Regions from separate parts of the Mesorhizobium sp. M0830 genome, predicted to be linked through region 1. Evidence: riboswitches for the same ligand, from Rfam matches in the RefSeq annotation. Region 1 holds a riboswitch; each other region holds the start of a gene.
The links. Region 1 has a riboswitch for cobalamin ahead of NKI20_RS04070 (CbtB domain-containing protein). Riboswitches for the same ligand answer to the same signal wherever they lie in the genome.
Positions count from the first base shown of each region.

Region 2: linked by a shared signal. The riboswitch ahead of metE (5-methyltetrahydropteroyltriglutamate--homocysteine S-methyltransferase) and the one ahead of NKI20_RS04070 (CbtB domain-containing protein) in region 1 are both predicted to bind cobalamin.
Region 3: linked by a shared signal. The riboswitch ahead of NKI20_RS24800 (aromatic ring-hydroxylating oxygenase subunit alpha) and the one ahead of NKI20_RS04070 (CbtB domain-containing protein) in region 1 are both predicted to bind cobalamin.
Region 4: linked by a shared signal. The riboswitch ahead of bluB (5,6-dimethylbenzimidazole synthase) and the one ahead of NKI20_RS04070 (CbtB domain-containing protein) in region 1 are both predicted to bind cobalamin.

Region 1 covers NZ_JAMYOR010000004.1:47,638-52,172, forward strand. Annotated here, with positions in the region: gene cbiB (adenosylcobinamide-phosphate synthase CbiB) at 1-942, shown strand, start outside; gene cobO (cob(I)yrinic acid a,c-diamide adenosyltransferase) at 983-1,597, opposite strand; gene cobU (bifunctional adenosylcobinamide kinase/adenosylcobinamide-phosphate guanylyltransferase) at 1,599-2,042, opposite strand; gene NKI20_RS04065 (CbtA family protein) at 2,215-2,982, opposite strand; gene NKI20_RS04070 (CbtB domain-containing protein) at 2,998-3,177, opposite strand; cobalamin riboswitch at 3,214-3,410, opposite strand; gene NKI20_RS04075 (MFS transporter) at 3,536-4,535, opposite strand, start outside.
Region 2 covers NZ_JAMYOR010000046.1:16,889-21,423, forward strand. Annotated here, with positions in the region: gene metE (5-methyltetrahydropteroyltriglutamate--homocysteine S-methyltransferase) at 357-2,708, opposite strand; cobalamin riboswitch at 2,804-3,005, opposite strand; gene NKI20_RS23645 (alpha,alpha-trehalose-phosphate synthase (UDP-forming)) at 3,566-4,535, opposite strand, start outside.
Region 3 covers NZ_JAMYOR010000050.1:44,820-49,354, reverse strand. Annotated here, with positions in the region: gene NKI20_RS24815 (DUF680 domain-containing protein) at 98-334, opposite strand; gene NKI20_RS24810 (DUF680 domain-containing protein) at 414-623, opposite strand; gene NKI20_RS24805 (DUF680 domain-containing protein) at 695-892, opposite strand; cobalamin riboswitch at 1,402-1,603, shown strand; gene NKI20_RS24800 (aromatic ring-hydroxylating oxygenase subunit alpha) at 1,719-2,966, shown strand; gene NKI20_RS24795 (FAD-binding oxidoreductase) at 3,013-4,113, shown strand; gene NKI20_RS24785 (FAD-binding oxidoreductase) at 4,272-4,535, opposite strand, start outside.
Region 4 covers NZ_JAMYOR010000018.1:98,867-103,401, reverse strand. Annotated here, with positions in the region: gene NKI20_RS13815 (MFS transporter) at 1-242, opposite strand, end outside; gene NKI20_RS13810 (TetR/AcrR family transcriptional regulator) at 364-972, shown strand; gene NKI20_RS13805 (hypothetical protein) at 1,067-2,050, shown strand; gene bluB (5,6-dimethylbenzimidazole synthase) at 2,051-2,797, opposite strand; cobalamin riboswitch at 2,846-3,025, opposite strand; gene NKI20_RS13795 (histone deacetylase family protein) at 3,147-4,073, shown strand; gene NKI20_RS13790 (exodeoxyribonuclease VII small subunit) at 4,077-4,328, shown strand; gene NKI20_RS13785 (DUF2277 domain-containing protein) at 4,428-4,535, shown strand, end outside.

The sequences.
Region 1 (4,535 bases):
TTGGCCGTCGAATTCGCCCTCGGTTATCCCGACTGGCTGTTTCGCGCCATCGGCCATCCGGTGACGTGGTTCGGCAGGCTGATATCCTTTCTCGACCGCAGGCTCAACCACGCCACTGATCCCGACGCGTTGCGTCGCAAGCGCGGTGTCCAGGCGCTGCTGGTCATCGTGCTCGTGCCGGCGCTGATCGGCCTCGGCATGCAGATCCTGCTCTGGTTCGTTCCCATGGGGCTGATCATCACGGCCCTTCTGGCAACCTCGCTTCTGTCGCAGAAAAGCCTTTACGAACATGTCGAGGCGGTGGCGGACGCACTCGACACCGGCGGTCTCGCTCTGGGCCGCGTTGCCGTCTCGCGCATCGTCGGCCGCGATCCCGAGACGCTGGACCGGGCCGGTATCAGCCGCGCTGCGATCGAGAGCCTGGCCGAGAATTTTTCCGATGGCATCGTTGCTCCCGCCTTCTGGACCGGTGTCGGCGGCCTCGCCGGCGGCGCCGCCTACAAGGCCGCCAATACCGCCGATTCGATGATCGGTCACCGTACCCCGCGCCATGAGGCGTTCGGCTGGGCGGCGGCACGCTTCGACGATTGGATCAATTTGCCGGCGTCACGGCTGACGGCGCTGCTGATCGTGCTGGCGGCTTTCCTGGTCAGGGACGCCGACCCGCGCAATGCCTGGCACGCGGTGTGGCGCGACGCGAAGAAGCACCGCTCGCCGAATGCCGGCTGGCCGGAAGCGGCGATGGCTGGCGCGCTCGGCCTGGCACTCGCCGGGCCGCGCAGCTACGGCGGCGTCCTGGTCGACGACGTCTTCATGGGCGGAGGCGGCCGCCGCGAAGCCGACAGCGCCGATATAAGGCAGGCGCTGAAACTCTATCGCGTCGCCGACTATCTGCTGATTGCGCTGTTTGGAGTGATTTCGATCATCGTCATTGTGGCGTGACCCATTTCACCCTCCCCCTTGTGAGGAGGGTAAGAAACGTTCAAAACTCGATGCCCTGCTGCGCCTTAACGCCCGCGGAAAAATGGTGCTTGGTCACGCCCATCTCGGTGACGAGATCGGCCGCCTCGACCAGCGCCGGCTTGGCGTTGCGGCCGGTGACGACGACGTGCAGGCCTTCGCGGCGGGCTTTCAGCGCCGCAACCACCTTGTCGAGATCGAGATAGTCGTAGCGCAGCGCGATGTTCAACTCGTCGAGCACCAGCAGGCTGATTGACGGATCGGCCATCAGCTCGAGCACCTTGGCCCACGCCGCTTCGGCCGCGGCGATGTCACGCTTCAGATCCTGCGTTTCCCAGGTGAAGCCCTCGCCCATCGCGTGCCAGATGACGCGGTCGCCGAAGGCGGCGAAGGCGTCTTTCTCGCCGGTATGCCATTTGCCCTTGATGAACTGGACGACGCCGACGCGCTTGCCGTAGCCGAGCATCCGCAGCGCGAGACCGAAGGCGGCCGTCGTCTTACCCTTGCCCGGCCCGGTGTTGACGATCAGCAGCCCCTTCTCGACCGTCTTGCTCGCCACCTCGGCATCCTGCACCGCCTTGCGCTTGGCCATCTTGGCGCGGTGGCGTTCTTCGTCCTTATTGTCGACGTCGGTCATGTCATTTCACCTTCAGCGGGAGTCCCGCCACCATCAGCAGCACTGTGTCGGCGACGGCAGCGATCTGCTGGTTAAGCCGGCCGGCGGCATCGCGAAACCGGCGCGCCAGTGCGTTGTCAGGCACGATGCCTTGCCCGACTTCATTGGACACCACGAACCAGGGCCCGCGCGGCCGCGACAGCACCTCCGCCAGTCGCCGGCATTCCAGCTCGAGATCATGTTCGGCCAGCATATGATTGGTCAGCCACAATGTCAGGCAGTCGACAAGCACCGGCTGGTTGTCGGGCAAGGCCGCGAGCGCGCCGGCAAGATCGAGCGGTGCGTCGATGGTCGTCCAGCCTTCGCCGCGGCGTGAGCGGTGCAGCGCGATGCGCTCGCGCATCTCATCGTCATAGGCTTGCGCCGTCGCGATATAGGTCCATGGCGAGGGCAAGGCCGTCGCCAGGGTTTCGGCGTGGGGGGGGGGGGGGGGGGGGCGGCCGGGGCGGGGGCGGGGGGGGGGGGGGGGGGGGTGGGCGGGGGGGGGGCGGGCGGGGGGGGGGGGGGGGGGGGGGGGGGGGGCGGCGGCGGGGGGGCGGCCCCCCCCACCGCCGATGAGGAAGGTCAGTGCCTTGCTGTCAGGCAAAGCTGTCGCGCAGGCTGGTCGCGGTGCCGGTGAAGCGGCCGCGGACCACGCCGACGACCGCGCCGAGCACCAGCCAGAACACCAGATTGGTCACTGTCACCGCCACCACGAACTGGTGGTGCAGGCCTTCGGGGATCGCCGTCTCGTAACTGCCGGGCTGCGGCGCGCCGACGATGTGCGGAGCGACGATCAAGGCCACAGCCAGGATCGCCAGCGGCAGCGACTTGCGGAAGGCGATCAGGCCGAGCCCGGCCGCGGTCATCGCTACGGTAGCCCACCACCAGATCTGGCGCTCGGTCAGATCGGCCGCTGGCATGGCCGGCAGTTCCGGCGGCAGGCCTAGGCCCGGCGCCAGCGTGAACACGGCAAAGCCGGCCAGCCCCCAGAAGACGCCCTGGCGCCAGCCACCGATGCCGCCGGCGAATTCGGAAACCGCGACCAGGATCAAGGCGAAGCCGATGCCGGTGACGATGTTGGCAAGCACGCTGAAGGCGAAACGTTCGAAACCGTCTGCCGGCGCCCAACCCTCGTCTTCGGCGGCCGGGGCGGCTTCCGCTGCCGGAGCGGCTGTGCTCATGGCATTGCTATCCGTTGGGGCCGGAACGGCATGGTCATGGTGATGCCCGCCGCCGGCCTGTTCGTAGACTTCCGCCTTCAGGATCAGCGGCACGGTGGCGTAGGCCTGCATGCAGGCGAGAACGACACCGGCCACGAGCCCTGCGATCGCCGCAATGAACACGACGTTGCGAAACAGGTTCATGATGTCAGATCCTCGTCAGTGGCAGGGAAACGCCATCGAGTGGCGATAGTCGTGAGCCGCATTGTGGACCGCATCGATATGCGAGAAGCCGACAAAGCCCATCACGAAAACGCCGAGCAGCGCCGCGAGCGCGAGCTGCATGAAGCGCGACTGCGAGGAGACGGAGGCGCCGAGGGAGACGGAAGCAGTAGTCATGTCTTGTCCTTTCGCCCTCCACCCGAGGGCATCGAAGTCAGTTTCCTGTCGCCGGCAGGTCTCCTGGCTCGCGGATCAGCGCCCTTCCCCACCTTCCCGAAGAAGAAATCTTCAGTGGCATATGGAGAGGACTACCGCACACAGTTGCGGGGGCAGCCACGGCATTGGGCGAAACTCGCCCTCACCGCATTCCCTCTTGGCTCCAAAATGGAACCGACGACATTGCCGACTATAGGCAGAATCGTCGCCTCCAGCAAACCAAATTCCGGCGGCAACCATCGCGAATGCGTCGTGCCAGTGAGGGCCTCCGCTGCCGCAGGCACCTTGGCATGCGGCACTTCCACCAAAGCCCTGAAGATCAAAGCGATTTCGGCAGATAGCGCCACGTCACGAAGCCGCAGACCGCAGCCAGCAGGCCCAGCGTGACGAACACCGAGCCTAGGCCGAAAAACGCCAGCACCACCGAATAGACCAGCGGCGGCGTCAGTTCGGAAAAGTCGAGATAGGTCCGGTAGACCGCCGCCATCTGCGATCTTTCATAGGAGCGCACCGAGCGCATGAAGGCGGTCGAGCCGAGTGCGTCGAGCGCGATGGTGAAGAAGGCGCCGCCAAGCAGGAAGGCGCCGGTGAGCAGCGGCACGGTCTCGCCGACGAAGCCTGCCGCCAGCAGCATGGCCGACATGGCGAAATAGGCAAATGTCATCGTCCTGCGGCTGCCAAAACGCTTTCCCGCCTTGCCCCAGAAGATGGCCATGAACAGCAGCGCGTTGCCGGCCGAAACCAGCACGCCGCCGGCCAGCTTGCCTTCGCCGGTGATGACCATGAACAGCGGCCCATAGACGAAGAACGTCGTCCAGAAACAGGAGCGGCCGAAAGCGATCAGCCAGGCCAGTCTGAGCCTGGGCTGCGCCACGAAGCGGCCGATATTGGCGAGCGGATTGACCGGGCGCGTCTGGCCCGGGCTAATCGACGGGTTGTCGCCGAGCCGGTAAGTCCAGAACAGCGCCAGCAAGGCCAGGGCGAAGATCGCCACGGCGCCATGCGCGGCATAGATGCCGAAGTGCGTGTAGAGGAAGATGCCGAGCGTCGGCCCGCCGGTCCACGCCAACATCGACCACGCCATGCGCAGCGATTCGGCCTGCATGAAATCGGTCTTGCGGATATGGTCCATGATATAGAGGTTGAGCGTGATCGACAGCGCGCTGGCGCCCATCACGCGGCACAGCATGCCGGCCAGTTGCCCGGCAAGCGTATGGGTGACGAAGAACAGCGAGCCGATGGCAAGCAGGCAGGCGCCAGCGGTGTAGACCCAGCGCCGGGCAAAGCGGCGGATCAGCATTGGCATGAAGAGCGTCACC
Region 2 (4,535 bases), on a different contig from region 1:
GGGACACGCTAGCAATACCCGAAACCTGCAACCTCGCCCGTAGTCTGCGCAAATCAACTGGGGAAGCGGACAGACGCGCAGCATCATATATTGTCGCCGCCTGAGCGGACATGCCAAGCAGTCTACTTTGAGAAACGACGTGTGTACGATTTGTTCGAGGCGCGGGGCCTGTATGTTCCCAAGGACCAATACTATAGCGTGGTGTCACATTTATATTTCTGCGGGATGAGGACACGTGCCGAAGGAAAATTGCACATTTTCGCCGTGTGGCTTATTTTCAAGAGTGTGATCGGTTTGGCATATTCCCGGCCGACATCCGCCACCGGCAACTCCCCACACGGTGAGGAAGAGAAGCCTTACGCCTGCACTTTCTGCCGGAGCGCGCGTGCTGCAGCGACCATGTTCATGAGGGCAGGGCGGACCTCCTCCCATTTGCGTGTTTTGAGGCCACAGTCCGGGTTTATCCACAGTTGGCCGTCGGACAGTCGCTCGCGGGCAAGCATGACTAAGTCCGAAATCTCGCCGACTTCCGGGACGCGTGGTGAGTGAATATCATAGACGCCGGGACCGATTTCGTTCGGATATTTGGAGCTCGTGAAGGCGTCCAACAGTTCCATCTTCGAGCGCGACGTCTCAATCGAAATGACATCCGCATCCATTCCAGCAATCGCGTGAATGATCTCGTTGAACTCCGAATAGCACATGTGGGTATGAATTTGAGTCGCGTCCTTTACACCCGTTGAAGCGATCCGGAAACATTCGACAGCCCAGTCGAGATAGACTTTCCAGTCAGATTGGCGCAGTGGCAATCCTTCGCGAAACGCGGCCTCATCGATCTGGACCATCCTTGCGCCGGATCTTTCGAGATCCGTCACTTCGTCGCGGATGGCGAGCGCGATCTGGCGGCAGGCTTCGGAGCGGGGTACGTCGTCGCGAACAAAAGACCAGTTGAGAATGGTGACTGGGCCTGTGAGCATTCCCTTCACGGGCTTTTCCGTAAGCGACTGGGCGAATTGCCACCAGCGCACTGTCATCGGATTGCGCCTCGATACGTCGCCGAAAATGATGGGGGGACGCACGTAGCGCGACCCATAGCTTTGTACCCAGGCATGCTGGGTGAGCGCGAAGCCGGACAACTGCTCGCCGAAATGCTGTACCATGTCGTTTCGCTCGAACTCACCGTGCACCAGCACGTCCAGCCCGATCTCTTCCTGCCAGCGAATTGCAGCCTCGATCTCCTTCTTCAGGAACGTCTCGTAGTCGACATAGCTCAGCTGGCCCTTCGCATGAGCGGCCCGCGCGCGGCGTACCTGCGGCGTCTGCGGGAAGGACCCGATTGTCGTCGTCGGGAACGGCGGCAGCCCGAGCGTGCCGGCCTGGACTCTGGAGCGCTCGCCAAAAGCGCTCTCTCGTCGCTTTATGCTATGGTCAATGCTGGCGATCCGCCCCTCAACAAGCGGGTCATGGATCTTCGTGGACGTCACGCGAGTGGCGGCAGCCTCGGCAGACGCTTTCAACGCGGCTGCCACCGCATCCCTGCCTTGGGACAGGGCCCGGGCCAGCAAGACCAGCTCGTCGGTCTTCTGGGCCGCGAAGGCGAGCCACGACCTGATGTCCGCCTCGAGTTCCGGCTCCATGCGCAGGTCGATCGGCACATGCAGCATCGAGCAAGAAGGCGCGATCTCGACGCGGTCCAAGGGCCAGCCGGCGACGATCGGTTTGATGCGGTCGAGAATGGCGGGCAGGTTCGCACGCCAGACGTTGCGGCCATCGATCAAGCCAAGCGAGAGCACCAGATCCTTCGGAGCGAGCCGACCCACCGTTTCCAGCTGCTCGGGAGCGCGCACGAGATCAATATGCAGCCCGGCCAGGGGCAGAGAAACCGCGGTTTCGAGATTGTCTCCCAGCGACCCGAAATACGTAGCCAGCATGATCTTCAGCTCGGGCGCGGCTTTCGACAGCTGGCCATAGGCGAATTCGAACGCAGCTCGTTCGTTCGGGTACAGATCGAGAACAAGCGCTGGCTCATCGATCTGCACCCAGTCGGCTCCCGACAGCCTCAGCCTCTGCAGGAGTTGCTCGTAAACGGGCAGCAGCCGCGGTAGGAGCGCGATAGGATCGAACCCTTCGGCAGGCGATTTCGCCAGCTTGAGGAAGGTGATGGGTCCAAGGATGACTGGGCGTGTGTGAATGCCGAGAGCTTTAGCCTCGAGGAAGTAATCGACCGGCTTCGTTGACGAGAGGGCGAACGTCTGATCATCATCGAGTTCCGGCACAATGTAGTGGTAGTTTGTGTCAAACCACTTGGTCATTTCCATCGCGGTTACACCGGGCCCATGAGCCGCCTCCTGGTGACCAGCGTGTGCACAATCCTCCGTCTGACCCTGGTTGCCGCGCGCCATTGCGAAGTAGATGTCAAGTGGGACCTCGCCGCTATTCCAGCCGTAACGGGAGGGAATGGCGCCGACCATGGCTGCGGTGTCGAGCACATGGTCGTAAAGCGAGAAGTCGTTTGACGGTATTTTCGACACGCCGCGATCACGCTGCTCTTCCCAGCTAGCGGCACGGAGCGCCTTCGACGTCATGAGAAGTTCGCCAGCGGACGATGTTCCGGACCAGTAGCTTTCAAGCGCGAATTTCAGTTCTCGCCGACGACCGAAGCGCGGCACGCCGAGCGTTGCTACAGGAATTTCCTGAGAGTCAGTCATGTCATACCCCGATGGTTGGGGCGTCGATGACAAGGAAGGCGCTAGCAGGCCGGCACGAACGCCGGCTTGCAGCGGCCACCGAGACACCCCGCCCGTGGACGTAATTCGCCGTGGCAGGTCTCCTGGCTCGCGGGGTCATAGCCTCTACCCGTCTTCCTGAGGGTATTCGCCTCAGTGACATGAGTGGGGTTGGCTCGCCGCTAACAGTTGCGGGGGCAGCGCCGGCATTGCACCGGCTTCCCTCTTAGCTCCGCTGCGGCAGCGCCGCACGCGAGAACCACGACACGCAGACAATCACAGCAGTCCGCTCTTTTGTCAATGACGCATAACGAAATGTTTATGTCGTTATGTGATTTCGCTTTTACGCTTGTCTAACATTGTGAAATATTCAGTCGCCCATTGGCGGCGCTGCTCCGCTGCCACCATTGTCCAACTAATGGATCCCTGTCGGGCTGCGACATCCCTCGAAGGTCGCCGATGAAGGATTTCGGACAAGACTTCAAGCGCGTGACAACGTCATTAGAATGCAGAAGATCGCATTGGTGGCGATGTTTAACGATGCGGCCGCAAGCCGTGCGTGCGTGGTAGAAGCGGTTTTCTCGGAGTGAGCGCCAAATCGCGGGAATTGGCACGCCAGTCGTCATCACGGGTGACTAGGCAATCGTGATGACTCCGCTCGGCGGCAAGAGACCACACTGACCGAGCCTGGCTCAAGGGTCTGATGCAAAGCCCGACTGTGGTCCCGATAAGCCGCTTAAGCCGCATTCAGGCGGTCAGTATAAGTATCTCTCTCTCCAAGCGCTCGGCATTGAGGGATGCGCAAATGCAGGCAAAGCTCGCGTGCTTCATATTCTGGATCATACGATCGGCAGGACCCAGTTTTTATCCAGTGCACGCGTCAGCGCGGTGTGCAATTCTGGCTCGGTCCGATACGAAGGCATTTGGGCTTCGCTGATCCAGCCCAAGCCAACATAGTGGAAGTGATCCGCAGGGACCGTAACCCGGCTGCTGTCCAGTTGCCGAACGAAGTCCGCTGACCAATGGTGGATCGTATACGCTTCAAGTTTGTCCATCATCCTCCGCCAGCGTTGGATGCGTTCTTCGCGCGGCATGCTGGCCGCTCTTGAGATCGCGGTAGCTATCTCGTCGGAGAGCCTCGGATTTACCAGCAGGGCGTCCTCGCCGAAGTCTTCGGCCGCGCCGGCAAACTTCGATAACACCAGAACGCCAGGGTCGCTCGGATCTTGTGCAGCAATGTATTCTTTCGCCACAAGATTCATGCCATCGCGCAACGGCGTCACAACGCAAACACGCGCGGCTCTGTAAAGACCCGCTATCTCAGCTTGGGTGAACGACCTGTTCTCATAGATAATCGGCATCCACTCGTCCGTGCCATGCCGGTTGTTGACTTGATTGACGAGTCTTTCGACGTCGCGCCGATATTCGCTGTACGCTTGGATGTCGCCACGTGAGGGAGTTGCGATTTGCAAGAGCGAGACACGTTGCGGCTCGACTGCCAGCAGATCGAAAGCTTTAATCCGATTGTCGATGCCCTTGGTGTAGTCGAGCCGATCGACGCCGATAACTAGCTTTGCTCCGCCAAGTTTCAACTGCGAAATGTAGGCTTTCTGCGCCTCAAGCGAATCTGCGGCACACTGTTCGAATTGCTTCGGATCGATACCTATAGGAAAATTTTGGCATTGCGTCTGGCCATGGTCCGAGAAAACGACCCCGTTCTTGCTCTCCAGCCCCAAATGAGATTGGACACAGGCGAGGAAATTGCTCACATCACGGTCGGTCTGGAAACCGAGCAGATCATACTCGAGC
Region 3 (4,535 bases), on a different contig from region 1:
CTTTCTGCTTTGGGGGGTTTCCTTCCTACACCTTTCTTTTAAATAATCGGGGGGCGTCCCCGCCCGCCCCCTCTTTGCTGGACATCGGCTTAGGCTGTTAGCGGCCGAAGAGGTTCCGATCACTGCCCTGGGGGGCGGACTTCGGTGCGTCGCCCGACGAATTGAGCAGCTTGTAGATCGGCGAACCGGTGTCGCGCACCGAAGACGTCGGCGTGGTGTCGACGTTGGAGGTCGACTGCTTGTTGATGTCGGTGCCACCAACGTTGTCGTTGCGGGCATAGGCGCTGCCGGCGGCAATCAGAAGAGCGGCGGCAGTAAGAACAATCTTTTTCATTTTTGATACTCCGTATTTTCGAATTCGATGCTGCGGGTCAACCCGCAGCATCGCAGTCGGATGTTGGTTTGGTCGGATGTTAGTTGTTGCCGAACAGGTTGCGGTCGCTGCCATGGTTGACAGGCGCCTGCGTGGCCGGCTCCGACTTCTTGACGGAAGCCGTGTACGAGCTGTCGACGGCGGTGGTGGCAGGCTGGTTGGCGCCGTTCGAACCATAGTTGTCGCTAGCGGCGAAAGCGCTACCCGAGATGGCCAGAACAGCGGCGGTAGCAAGAATGATCTTCTTCATTTCAAGTCTCCTGAATTTTCTGGATTTCGCCAGGATGGCGGGCGAACCCGCTGTCAACTGGGAATTGGTTGTTAGTGGCCGAAGAGGTTACGGTCGCTGCCCTGGGCAGGCGTCTGAGCAGCCGGTTCCGACTTCTTGACCGAAGCGGTGTACGAGCTGTCGACGGCAGTGGCTGCCGGGGCGTTCGAACCGTAGTGGTCGCTGCCATTAGCGAAGGCGCTGCCGGAAATGGCCAGAACGGCGGCGGCAGTGAGAATGATCTTTTTCATTTTTTGTACTCCAGTATCTTCTTTTTCGTCCGTCTAGCGGCGTGTCTTGGAAATGAAATCGCGTCGTTCGGACAGCCCCGATGTGGGAGGGCATCCTCGCCTTTTCCAATCACGAAGTTGTTTCGTGTGGACCATGATTCCGCTACTTGAAATTGTGCCAAGGGCTTCCACACGCTACTTATTATTTATATTTTTCAATGGTTTAAGCAAAACCGTCCGCTGGATCACTAACTGTTGCCAAGGCCCGGCGTTCACAATGTCCTGCACGCACCGTCAACAGAAACGAACCGTTCGGTTCGATTTTAGAATCAGCTAATAGTCACTTTTCGAAACCGTTAGCCTTTTTTGGCCGCCAGCAAGGGTTGGCTTTCGAGGAGATTGCAAGTGGCGATGGCTGCCGAAGAGATAGGATTTCAGCCCGGCAATCGCCAACCCGAACGTTTCGCACGCGTGTCGCGCCGCATGGATACGATGTCGTTTTCATGCCGATGACGCGTCAGCGATCGTGGTTAGATCATGCCATCTCAGGTGCCGCTTCGTGACGACGGGGCGGAGAATTGGGAAGCCGGTCAAAATCCGGCGCTGCCCCCGCAACGGTGGTGGAGTTCAAGTCGCAACGGGAGACCACTGGGCAACTGCCTGGGAAGGTGTCGCGATCGTCCGCAAGGACAACTCCAAAGCCCGGAAACCAGCCCGAGATTTCTAGACTCGACTGATCGCGGTGGGCGATCAAGAGGTGGATAGTGCATGCACGGCGCCTCGCCGGCCTGCGTCCAATCCTTCCTCCGTCACCACCAGTTCAGTCCTTAGATAACGAGGACAGGACATGGATATTCGCAACGACATGCTGAGGCTCTTGAACAGCCGTCGGCAAGGCTTTTCGCTAGAGCAGCCCTTCTACACCGATCCAGACTACTTCAAGCTGGACATGGAGCTGATCTGGTATCGCGATTGGCTGTTCATCGGCCATGATTGCGAGCTGCCGAAGCCGGGCAGCTACATTACCGTGCAGATCGGCGACTATCCGGTTGTTCTTGTCCGTGACCAGCAAGGCAAGATCAACGCCTTCCACAATTCCTGCCGCCATCGCGGCAGTCGCGTCTGCAACACCGACAAGGGTACTGCGGCAAAGCTTGTCTGTCCCTATCACCAGTGGACCTATGAGCTCGACGGCCGCCTGCTGTTCGCCCGTCAGATGGCCGACGGTTTCGACAAGAGTGAGTTCGGTCTGAAGCCGATCGCCTGCGAGAGCGTCGGCGGCTATATCTTTATCTGCCTGGCCAAGGAGCCAGCGGATTTCGCGCCGATGCGGGCGATGATCGAACCTTATCTGCTGCCGCACCGGTTGCGGGAAGCAAAGGTCGCCTTCGAGAGCACGATCATCGAGAAGGGCAACTGGAAGCTGGTCTGGGAAAACAACCGCGAGTGCTATCACTGCGTCGCCAATCATCCCGAGTTGTGCAAGACCTTCCCCGAGGCTCCGACCGTGACCGGCGTCAACGGCGCCGACAGCGACCCCGAAATGGTCGCGCACTGGGCCAAATGCGAGGCATCAGGCCTGCCGAGCAAATTCCGCATCGATCCGGCCGGGCAGTATCGCGCCACCCGCGCGCCGCTGCTGCGCGATGCCGTCAGCTACACCATGAGCGGCAAACTGGCGGTGAAGAAGAACCTCTCCGACGCTGTCTCCGCCGACCGCATCGGCACCTTGATGCACTATCACTATCCGACGACATGGAACCATATCCTCATCGATCACGCGGTGACGTTCCGGGTGGTGCCGATCAGCGCCACGGAAACGGCGGTGACGACGAAATGGCTGGTGCACAAGGACGCGGTCGAGGGTGTCGACTACACCATCGAAGACCTTACCCATGTGTGGACCGAAACCAACGACCAGGACCGCCGCATCGTTGAGGAAAACGCCCTCGGCATCCTGTCGCCCGCCTATGAACCGGGCCCCTATTCGGAGCTGCATGAGGGCGGCGTGATCCAGTTCGTCGAATGGTACGCGTCGTTCATCGGCCCGCGCCTCGCCGAAGGCGGAAGGCCGGCGCTGCGCAGCGTCGCCTAGTTGCATCACATGCACAAGACATGAGGGACAAGAGAGGATGAATGCGATGACGGATCTTGGCCTCTATCGCCATCTCGACCAGATGACGCCCTGGAACGACAGGCTGCAGGTGCTGGAGGTGATCGGCGTCAGCGACGAAGCGCCTGACGTCAAGACCTTCACCTTCCGCTCCGACAACCAGACCTGGTTCCGCTACAAGCCGGGCCAGTTCGTGACGTTGGAACTGCCGACCGCGGACGGGCCGGTGATGCGCACCTATACGCTGTCGTCCTCGCCATCGCGGCCGTTCTCGATCGCGGTGACGGTGAAGGCGCAAGCCGGCAGCACCGGCACACGATGGATGTTTGACCATCTGACGCCCGGCTCGCACGTCAAGGCGTATGGGCCGACCGGCGATTTTTCGCTGCACAGCCACCCGGCGGCCAAGTATCTGTTCATTTCGGCCGGATCCGGCGTGACGCCGATGATGTCGATGCTGCGCTGGCTGAACGACTGTGCGCCATGGACCGATGTCGGCTTCGTCAATTGCGCGCGCCGCCCGGAAGAGATCATTTTCCGCAAGGAGCTCGAACTGCTCGGCAGCCGTATGCCAGGCTTGTCGCTCGGTTTCATGATCGAGGAGCGTTCGAGCCGAGAGGGATGGTTCGGCCATATGGGCCGCATCGACGCCATCAGGCTGCCGCTGCTGGCGCCCGATTTCCGCGAGCGCGAAATCTTCTGCTGCGGCCCTGATCCCTTCATGCGCGCCGTGCGCGGCATGCTGGACTCCGCCGGCTTCGACATGACGAAATACCATCAGGAGAGCTTTGCGGCGCCTGCCGTGGAGGAGATCCCGGCGCCGTTCGCTTTGCCGGCGGGAGACGACGCCGTCGCCCCGGTCGAAGCCATGACACCGATCCGATTCTCGCTTTCGGACGTCGATGCCGACTGCGTCGCCGGCCAAACCGTGCTGCAGACCGCGCGGGCCTCAGGCGTGCGGATTCCCGCTGCATGCGAGTTCGGCCTGTGCGGCACCTGCAAGGTGAAAAAGGTCGCGGGCGACGTCGAGATGAGCCACAATGGCGGCATCCTCGATCATGAAATCGACGACGGTTTTATCCTTGCCTGTTGCTCAAAACCGCTTTCGGCGCTCGAAATCGAGGCGTGACCGGCGGTTGGTGCCATTTCCGGAGTCCGGAAGCGGAAGCTGAGCGACCGCGGCATGGGCGCCAATGAAGAAGTCGGGCAACACGCCAGTCCTGGATCAAAGCATCGAGCCCCGGACGAACTGTCAGCGCCAAGACCACATGCGTTAACAACGTCCGTTCAAACTCCGTAGCGCTCGGTGCGAATGTTTCCCGCTGCAACGCCGGCATCAATCAGCGCCTGGGCGGCGACTGATACAAACGCGTTGGAGCCGCAGACAAAGGCGAGACCAGGCGGCTCGGGCAGCCGTGCCATTGCTTGCGCCATCATCGCGACGTCCACCCGCCGCGCATAATCGGCCGGGCGCCGGGCGGCTTCGCGTGTCAGTGTCAGCACGAGGTCGAACCCGTCCCTGCGGTCGTCGAGGGCGATCAGTTCGTCGCG
Region 4 (4,535 bases), on a different contig from region 1:
ACTACGATCCGCGTCTGGCCAAGGCGATCCACCAGTCTCGATATCTGCGGCGCCAGGAAAGCGTTGGCGAGCGCGAATGTCGCGGCGACGGCGCCGGCCAGCCAATATTCGCCGCGCGTCTGCGACAGCATTGCCACGATACCGATTGGCGCCATGGCGATCGGCAGGCGCGCTATGAAGCCCGCGGCGGCAAAGCCCTTGGTTCCGGGGGCACGAAAGATCTCCGAATAGGGATTTTGCATGGGTTGGTTCCTCGACAAAGCACGATTCGACAATTACATACGATGCGTATGAATGTTAAATAGAGCATACGCCGCGTATGTCAATTGGCATACGGTTCGTATGTGGATAGGGCCAGGAGCCATGCACAAACCCCGCAAGGAGATGATTGCCGAGACGCGTGCCAAGCTGATCGCGGCAGCCCGCCATGCTTTCGGCACGATCGGCTATGCCGAAGCCTCGATGGATGATTTCACCGCATCGGCCGGGCTGACTCGCGGCGCGCTCTATCATCATTTCGGCGACAAGAAGGGCCTGCTGCAGGCGGTCATCACCGAAATCGACGGCGAGATGGCGGCACGCATCGATGAGGTCGCGTCGAGAGCGCCGACCCGCTGGCAGCATTTTGTCGACGAATGCACGACCTATATTGAGATGGCATTGGAGCCGGAAATCCAGCGCATCATGTTCCGGGATGGCCCGGCCGTTCTGGGGGATCCGGCACAATGGCCGAACGCCAATGCGTGCATCGCTTCAATGACCGGCCATCTGACGGCGCTTCAGGAGGAGGGGGTCGTAGTCTCCAGCCTCGACCCCGAAACTGCCTCGCGGCTGATCAATGGGGCGAGCAGCCAGGCGGCGCAACGGATCGCCAATTCGAACGACCCCGAAGCGACGTCGAAGAAGGTGGTGGTGGCGTTCAAGCAACTGCTCGAAGGCCTACTCAAAAGGCCAGGTTCGCAACCGAACTGAAATCCCATCGGTGGCCCGGCGCCGCGGCCGGCAATTGACAATCGCCGGGTTGGGTCCATCCTCTTTCACCACCTCTGAGGGGGAGATTCGGGGCATGTGGGATTTCGATATCGGCAGGTCGGTGTCCATCATGATGCGGACCTGGCCGTTCATTGTCTTTCGCATGATCGTCTATTTCGGCATCACACTGGCCTACATCATGGCGACCGGCACGGGCGCCTCCGTCGGCTATGGCGTCGGCCACATCTCCACCGATCCCGACGGGCCGATGTCCTTTGCCTTGTGGGGCGGGGTGGTCGGTTTCGGCATCGTCTCGATCGCCGTCTACTGGATCCGCGAATACATCCTCTATGTCGTCAAGGCCGGCCACATCGCCGTGATGGTCCATCTGATCGACGGCCGTGACATTCCCGGCGGCCAGGACCAGATCGCCTACGCCAAGGATATCGTCACCCAGCGTTTTGCCGAGGCCAACATCCTTTTCGTCGTCGATCAGCTGGTCAAGGGCGCCATCCGGGCCATCACCGGCCTGCTCGGCGGCATCGCCGCCTTCCTGCCGATCCCGGGTTTGAGCGGTCTGGTCTCCTTCATCAACACGGTGATCCGCCTGTCGCTGACCTATGTCGACGAGATCATCCTCGGCTACAACATTCGCATCAATTCGTCCTCGCCGTTCGAGACGGCGCGCCAAGGCGTCGTGCTCTATGCCCAGAACGGCAAGGTGATGGTCAAGAACGCCGTCTGGCTGGCGGTCATCATGTGGGGCGTATCCTTCGTTATCTTCCTGCTGATGCTGGCGCCGGCCGCCGCCATTCTTTTCCTGATGCCAGGGCAATTGGCGGGCTGGGCCTTCGTGCTAGCCATCGTCTTCGCCTGGGCCTTCAAGGCGGCGTTCATCGAGCCCTTCGCCATCGCTTGCCTGATGCAGGTCTATTTCAAGACCATCGCGGGCCAGGTGCCAGATCCGGCCTGGGACACCCGGCTGGCGGAGGCGTCGTCGAAGTTCAGGGAACTCAAGGACAAGGCGCTGGCCTCCTTTGGCGGCTCGCGCTGGGGACCGGCCGGCGCGACACCCTGATCAGCGAGGGCTCGACGGCGCGGCAGAAACGGTGTTGAGGCGCGCCACGGTCGATTTGAGCAGCACTTCACCTTGCCCGGAAAACGTCTCGCTCATGATCAGTTCCGGCAGCGGCAGCCGCCGTCCCCAGCCATGCGTTTCAAGGTCAGGTTTTGGCGCGAACTCCGAGACGCGGCCGACGCAGAGATAGGCGACCGGGGTCACATGCTCCGGAATAGAAAGCAGGCCTTTCAGCGCTTGCGCCTCGATGATGCTGACCCAGCCGACACCGACGCCTTCGGCGCGCGCCGCCAGCCAGAAATTCTGCACCGCGCAGACCGTGCTATAGAGGTCCATCTCCGGATTGTGCGAGCGTCCCAGTGGCGAACCCTTCGAACGCTCGCGATCGCAGGTGATGCAGATGTTGAGCGCGCTTTCGCAAATGCCTTCCAGCTTGAGTTTGCGGTAGAGCGCCTGCCGCTCTTCCGCAATGGCGGGCAGTTCCTGCTGGCGCGCCGCCAGGAACAGGTCGCGCACCTTTTCCCGTCGCTCGGCATCGCGAATGACGATGAAGTTCCAAGGCTGCATGAAGCCGACCGACGGCGCGTGATGGGCGGCAAGCAGCAGCCGCGCCAGCACCTCATCGTCGAGCCCGGTGGGCAGGAAATGGCTGCGGACGTCGCGCCGCGTGAACATGGCGCGATACACCGCATCGCGCGCATTCTGCTCAAATCCATCGCCAACAGCAGCGGTCATGTGTTCCGGCATCGCTTGTCCCCTTGCGATTGCAATCGATGCCAACCGCCTGACCATGCGGATGACGATGCCTGCCAGGCCGGTCTTCTGGCTCGGGATCAACCCGCGTCCGGTGCCTTCCCGTCATCGACAGTGGCATATACCGGCGCGGTCCCCCTTACAGCGTTGGGCACGCCACGGAATTCAACCGTGTTCCCGATTCTCCCGCTTGCGGCGGGCACCAGGCAGTGTCACGGACCTTACGCCGAAGCGCGGACGACGCCAATGCCTGCAGCGACGCGAATGGACGCAGGCGCGATTTTCCCCAGTCATCGGCCGCCCGTGCATGGCCTTTGCCGATCCGGGTCACTAGATTAGGACGATGGCTACCCGTCTCTATACCCATCCGATCTTCCTTGAGCACCTCACGCCGCCCGGCCATCCCGAGCGGCCGGACCGCTTGCGCGCCATCGAGCGCGTGCTGGACGACGAGGCTTTTGCCGCGCTCGATCGTATCCAGGCGCCGGAAGGCGACGAGGCCACCATCCTCTATGCTCATCCCGCCGATTTCGTCGCCCGCGTGCGCGCCGCCATTCCCGACGAGGGAATCGCCCGCATCGATGCCGACACCACCGCCAGCCCGAAGAGCTGGCAGGCGGCGATCACCGCAATCGGTGCGGCCAATGCAGCCGTCGACGACGTCTTTGCAGGCCGCGCCGACAATGTCTTCGTCGCGGCGCGGCCGCCCGGCCACCATGCCGAAAAAACCACGGCGATGGGTTTTTGTCTGTTCAATACGGCGGCGATCGCGGCGCGTTATGCGCAGAAGAAGCATGGTATCGAGCGTGTTGCCGTCGTCGACTGGGACGTGCATCACGGCAACGGCACGCAGGATATTTTCTGGGACGATCCGTCGGTGCTCTATTGCTCGACGCACCAGATGCCGCTCTACCCCGGCACCGGCGCGAAGAACGAAACCGGTGCCGGCAACATCGTCAACGTACCGCTGGCGCCGCAGACCGGCAGCGAGGTGTTTCGCGATGCCTTCCTGTCACGCGTGCTGCCGGCGCTCGACAATTTCGCGCCCGACCTGATCATCATTTCGGCCGGGTTCGACGCACATCACCGCGATCCGCTGGCCGAGATCAACCTGACCGAGGACGATTTCGACTGGGCGACCGGCCAGCTGATGCAGCGCGCCGCGCGTCACAGCGGCGACCGGCTCGTCAGCCTGCTCGAGGGTGGTTACGATCTGCAGGGATTGGCATTTTCGGTCGCCGCCCATGTCGGGCGACTGATGAAAGGATGAATGATGGCCGGTGAGACCAACGACGATGTGAAGGCGATGAGCTTCGAACAGGCACTCGACGCGCTGGAAAAGATCGTCGATGATCTTGAGCGTGGCGACGTGCCGCTCGATCAGTCGATCAAGATCTATGAGCGCGGCGAAGCGCTGAAGGCGCATTGCGACCGGCTGCTGAAGGCAGCCGAGGACAAGGTCGAGAAGATCAGGCTGTCGCGTGACGGCAAGCCGGTTGGAACGGAGCCGCTCGACGCGGACTGAGGGACGCAGCCGTCTCACCGACTTTTTGGACACGATCATGATTGAGCATAGAGTTCGTCTTGATTGAAACAGCTCAGGACAAGAGGAGATACGGAAACGATGTGCAGAAACATCAAGACCCTGTTCAATTTTGATCCGCCCGCGACCAACGACGAAGTCCGCGACGCGGCACTTCAGTTTGTCCGCAAGCTGAGCGGAACGACGCGG